Luteolibacter flavescens: one gene and its partner. The protein of the gene in region 2 interacts with the protein of the main gene of each other region in a pairwise test. Links are inferred from orthologs where the notes say so. Each region holds a gene or a part of one and is shown on either strand. Other genes may lie near its edges.

Region 1 (2,879 bases), on a different replicon or contig from region 2:
CAAGTCCTTGACCGCGAGGTGCAGGCGGGGAAGACGAAGCTCGGGATCTTCTACGGGGCCGCCCATTTCCCCGACATGGAGAAGAAGCTGCTGGCAGCCGGTTGGGAAAAGACCGGCACCGAGTGGCTGACGGCGTGGGATATCGGGAAGTGACGGGGGCTCTTTGGCCCTGTCGTTATGGCTTGGGGGCCAGTCGTTGCTTCCGTCGCTGCCAAACCGCGACAGTCGCACCCCAGAGCATCATATAGCCCAAGACGATAGCCCAATAGGCGACTTCGGCGGGTTGGTTCACCGGATCGAATGGATCGTCGTCCTTGGTTTCCGGGGAGAACGCTGCCGGGAACCAGCGCTCTTCCATCCCGTCCAATGGTTCTGAATGTGAGCTGAAGCTCATTTCTCCCCAATCGCCATTCTGGGCGTCGAAGTTGATCGCTCCGCTCCGACTCTGGATGACGCAGGCCGCCTCACGGCCCTCGCAGTTGAACTGGGTGACTCGCACATTCGAGTCGGTCCAAGCCCACATGAGGAACAAGAACCCCGGCACCCCGAGCCAAAACAGCCGGGAACGATACCAAGGGCGGATCAGGCCTTTCACCCTGCGGAAATTGCCCCGGACCTTCCCCTTTGACAATCCGGGAACCCCCGACCACCCTCCGCGCGAATTCCTACCGCATCACGCACTCCCACCATGGCCTACGATCTTATCGTCATCGGTGGCGGCCCGGCCGGCTACGTCGCCGCCATCCGCGCCGCCCAACTCGGCAAAAAAGTAGCCTGCGTCGAGGCTGACCGCGCCGGCGGCACCTGCCTGAACTGGGGCTGCATCCCGACCAAGGCCCTGCTCAAGAACGCCGAGCTGTACCACACGCTTTCCCACCGTGCGAAGGAGTTCGGCTTCTCCTTCGACAATCTCCAGTACGACTGGTCCGCCGTGGTGGGCCGCTCGCGGAATGTCTCGAACAAGCTCGCCGGCGGCATCGAGTTCCTCTTCAAGAAGAACAAGATCGACTACGTCCGCGGCCTCGGTGCCATCACCGCCCCGGGCAAGGTGGAAGTCACCGCCGCCGATGGCACGAAGTCCACGGTCGATTCGAAGGACATCATCATCGCCACCGGTGCGAAGTCCCGCCCGCTGCCGCCGCTGCCGTACAATGGCACCACGGTCATCGGCTCGAAGGAGGCCATGGTCCTCGAGAAGCAGCCGAAGAGCATGATCATCATCGGCGCAGGCGCCATCGGCGTGGAATTCGCCTACATCTACAATTCCTTCGGCACGAAGGTGACCCTCGTCGAAATGGCCCCGCGCCTCGTGCCGGTGGAAGACGACGAAGTGGGCGACGCGCTCGAGAAGTCCTTCACCAAGCAGGGCATCCGCTGCCTCTCGAATCACAAGATCACCAAGACCGAGGACAAGGGCAGCCATGTCGAGGTCACGGTCGAGGGCGCGAAGGAAAACGGCGTCCTTTCCGCGGACGTCGTGCTCGTCGCCATCGGCGTGCAGCCGGTGCTTCCCGGCGGCCAGCAGCCGGAGCTCACCGAGCGCGGCTTCGTGAAGACCGGCGATCGCTACGAGACCTCCATCCCGGGCGTCTACGCCATCGGTGACGTCAGCGGCCCGCCGCTGCTCGCGCACACCGCGTCCTTCGAGGCCATCCAGTGCGTCGAGGGCCTCTATGTGGACGGCCACACCCCGCGGAAGGTGACGAATTTCCCCGGCTGCACCTACTGCCACCCACAGATCGCCTCCGTCGGCAAGACCGAGCGCGCGCTGAAGGAAGAAGGCATCGAGTACAAGGTCGGCAAGATCCCCTTCGTCGCCATCGGCAAGGCCATCGCCTCCGGCGAGCCGGACGGCTTTGCAAAGCTCCTCTACGGCAAGAAGCACGGCGAGCTGCTCGGCGCGCACATCATCGGTGAGAATGCCACCGAGCTCATCGCCGAGATGGGCCTGGCGCTTGACCAGGAACTCACCGCCGAGGAGATCCACTCCACCATCCACGCTCACCCGACCATGAGCGAGGTGATCCACGAGGCCACCCTCGCCGCGGACGGCCACGCCATCCACTTCTGATCCCTGCGAGGCGGCCCGCTGCCTCCAGAGACCATCTTACCCAAAAGCCGTCCCGGAAAACCGGGGCGGCTTTTTCCTTTTGTCGGAGGATAGAAAGCTCCCGGGAGCAGGCGCTACTTTTCCGGCTGCTTCTTCACCTTCTCGCGTGCCTTTTCCATCAGCTTCTCCGTGCCCCACTCCAGCGAGTCGCCGTCGAAGTAGCGGAGCTTGAAGTCGTCGGTCTTCTTGAGCGCCTTCAGCTCGGGACTCTGCTCCAGCATGGCGATGGCCTCGGCAGCGGCGAATCTGAAGGGGTCCGCCACGCCCGGGGCATTCGGGTCCGCCTTCTTGCTCTCCCACTCCTGCTCGAAGAGCGCGTCGAAGACCTCGTAGTGGATCTCATTCAGCCGGTTCGTGTCGGGCGGGCATTTCAGATGGTAGCTCGGATACTTCCACGCGTTGAAGTGCCAGCGGCCCATGATCTTGCGGACCTCCTCGTCGGTCTTGTCCTCCAAGCCCGTGCTGTTTTTCCGGAATGCCGCCACGCCATCGACGTAGCCCTTCTCGGTATTGAGATAGACCGAGAGATCCCAGTTCTCGCCGCTCTCGATGACGATCCCGTAGATCGGCTCGTCGGGATGGGCTGCGCTGAAGTGGGCGATGACGCTCGTGAGGTAGCCGCCGAGTTCCTTCGTGACCCGCGGCCAATCCACGGCCTCGGCCTTGTCCCAGGCTTCCGCGGTCGTCTTATATTCGCCGTACTTCGACTTCCCCTCACCGTGCGCGGGGACACAAGCAAGGAGGGCGAGTGCAAGGATGAGTTTTCTCA
Region 2 (2,895 bases):
GCGCTTCCTCCAGCTCTGCGCCGGAAAGAACATCATCGTCGGGAACTTCACCACGCCGGCCCAGTACTTCCACGCGCTGCGCCGCCAGAAGATGCGTCCTTTCCGCAAGCCGCTGATCCTGATGACGCCGAAGAGCCTGCTCACGCGTCCGGAAGCGGTCTCCCAGGAGGCCGACTTCCTCGAGGGCTCGTGCTTCCAGGAAGTGCTGCCGGATCCGAAGCACTTCGACGATCCGATGTCGGTCGAGCGCATCGTCTTCTGCTCGGGCAAGGTTTACTACGATCTCGCCGCCTACCGCGAGGAGCATGGCATCACGAACACCGCCATCCTCCGCGTGGAGCAGCTCTATCCCTTCCACGACGAGCTCATCGCCGCGCTGGTCGGCCAATACGGAGCCGCGAGCAAGTTCGTCTGGTGCCAGGAAGAACCGCTCAACATGGGTGCGTGGTCCTACATCTTCCCACGCCTGGAGAAGGTGCTGGACCGCCGCGTGCGCTACGCCGGCCGCAACCGCGCCTCCAGCCCGGCCGCCGGGTCGAAGGCCCAGCACTACAAGGAACACAAGGCCCTCCTCGAGGCCGCGTTCAACGTCTGAGATTGGTAGATGGCGGGTGGCAGGCAGACTGCTATCCGCCTCTCCTTGCATTCCCGATTTTCTCGTCTCCACTAAAGCCTTTCCCGATGTCTCTCGAAGTCAAAGTACCCGCAGCCGGTGAGTCCATCACCTCGGCCAATGTCGCCCGCTGGCACAAGCAGAACGGCGAAGCCGTCCGCAAAGGTGAAATCCTCGTGACGCTCGAAACCGACAAGGTTTCCAGCGAACTTGAAGCCGCCGCCGACGGGGTCCTCACGATCATCGTCGGGGAAGGGGAGGAAGTCGCCATCGGCACCGTGATCGCCAAGCTCGACGAGACCGCCGCTGCTTCCGGCAGTGCTCCGGCTCCTGCCGCAGCAGCCCCGGCATCCGCGCCTGCTGCCTCCGCCGCACCGGCCCCTGCCTCGGCGAGCGGACAAGTGCTCGACGTGAAGGTGCCCGCCGCCGGCGAGTCCATCACCTCTGCGAATGTCGGCCGCTGGCACAAGTCCGACGGCGCCGCCGTCACCAAGGGCGAAGTGCTCGTGACCCTGGAAACCGACAAGGTCTCCAGTGAACTGGAGGCGGAAGCTTCCGGCACGCTCAAGATCCTCGTCGCTGAAGGCACCGAGGTCGCCATCGGCACCGTGGTCGCCCGCATTGCCGTCGGCGATGTCGCTGCTGCTCCGGCCTCCGCACCGGCATCTGCCGCGACTCCGGCTCCCGCCGCCGCCGCTGCGCCCGCTCCGGCACCGGCCGAGGCACCAAAGCCACGCGCCATCGAGCTTCCTACCGCCCCGTCTTCTCCCGCCGCCGCATCCGCGCCAGTCACCGACGGTCGCACGACCCGCAAGAAGATGAGCATGCTGCGCCGCAAGATCGCGACGCACCTCGTGAATGCCCAGCAGACCGCGGCGATCCTCACCACCTTCAACGAGGCTGACATGTCCGCCGTCATGGACCTGCGCAAGGCCGTGCAGGAGGACTTCCTCAAGAAGCACGGCGTGAAGCTCGGCTTCATGTCCTTCTTCGTGAAGGCCGTGGTGCAGGCGCTGAAGGACGTGCCACAAGTGAATGGCATGATCGACGGCCAGGACATCGTGGAGAACCACTTCTACGACATCGGCGTCGCCATCGGCACCGAGAAGGGCCTCATCGTCCCGGTCATCCGCGATGCCGACAAGAAGAGCTTCGCCCAGATCGAGCAGGACATCCTCGACTACGCGAAGAAGGCCAAGGACGGCAAGATCGCCATCGAGGACCTCCAGGGCGGTGTCTTCACCATCTCGAATGGCGGCACCTACGGCTCGCTGCTCAGCACGCCGATCCTCAACCCGCCCCAGAGCGGCATCCTCGGCATGCACACCATCCAGCAGCGCCCGGTCGCCGTGAATAACCAGGTCGTCATCCGCCCGATGATGTATCTGGCCCTCAGCTACGACCACCGCCTGGTGGACGGCAAGGAAGCCGTGACCTTCCTCATCCGCATCAAGGACTGTATCGAGAATCCGACGCGCCTGATGCTGGAAATGTGAGGTGTCTGGACCAAACTGACTTTTCCGATGGCCCGCGGGGAATCCTGCGGGCCATTTTGTTTTCCGAGGTGCAGGGGCGGATCTCACTCAGGCTTGGTAGGAATCTCCGCAAAGGGATCTTCCGCCTCCTCCTCCATGCTCTTCTCTGCTTCCTCCTTTTTCCGCCGACTGAGTTCTTCCAAATTCTGCCGGGCTTGCGCAGCGGTCTGCGGGTCTTCGATTGCAGACAGCAGTTGCTCGCGAACCTCCGGCGTGAAGTCGGTATGGATAATGACGCCGCGGATGAAGGCATCGCGGTCCGGCCCGGGAGGCAGGGCTGCCACGCAGTCCTGGACCGGTGATGGCGCACGATGATCGAAGAGGGAACCGAAGTTCCGCAGCGCCTGCTGACGTAGCGGCTCTGCACGGATGGCTTGCAGACGCTGGACGGACTCCAAGGCGGTGGTGAATTCGTCTTCAATCACCCAGTCCAGTGCGGACTTCGCCAGCACCCGTGCGGTCTCTCCAGCGGGATCTCCCATCAGCCCGGCAGCATCCATCGAGTTGATCAGCTTCACCGCGGCGGTGGTGTCGCCGCGCGAGTGATGAACCATGGCATCCGCGGCAGCAGCGCGGAATTCCTCTGGCAGGGCGGCCAGGCGCTGGACCTGCTCGTCCACGGGCAGGTGGCCTAGCTCCTGGGATTCCCACTTCTCCAGGAAGATCGAGCGAAGCACGTCATCGGGCTCCGACCTTAGAAAGGGCAGGGGATCCTCACCGGCTTCCTCGGCCATGCGCTCTGCGAAG

Evidence for each region. The genes of interacting proteins can lie anywhere in the genome.
Region 1: the proteins of sucB (region 2) and lpdA interact in binary tests that used the Escherichia coli proteins (3 or more experiments, as listed by UniProt). The link is inferred for Luteolibacter flavescens from one-to-one orthologs.

The regions. Positions count from the first base shown.
Region 1 is NZ_JAPDDS010000002.1:165,618-168,496, reverse strand. It holds lpdA (dihydrolipoyl dehydrogenase), read left to right. Parts: upstream 1-688; coding sequence 689-2,071; downstream 2,072-2,879. Other genes in the region: OKA04_RS04130 (hypothetical protein), read right to left, coding at 2,185-2,879; OKA04_RS04140 (hypothetical protein), read right to left, coding at 176-595; OKA04_RS04145 (hypothetical protein), read left to right, coding at 1-153. UniProt on the Escherichia coli protein: Lipoamide dehydrogenase is a component of the glycine cleavage system as well as of the alpha-ketoacid dehydrogenase complexes.
Region 2 is NZ_JAPDDS010000001.1:730,522-733,416, reverse strand. It holds sucB (dihydrolipoyllysine-residue succinyltransferase), read left to right. Parts: upstream 1-681; coding sequence 682-2,109; downstream 2,110-2,895. Other genes in the region: OKA04_RS03040 (hypothetical protein), read right to left, coding at 2,193-2,895; OKA04_RS03050 (2-oxoglutarate dehydrogenase E1 component), read left to right, coding at 1-595. UniProt on the Escherichia coli protein: E2 component of the 2-oxoglutarate dehydrogenase (OGDH) complex which catalyzes the second step in the conversion of 2-oxoglutarate to succinyl-CoA and CO(2).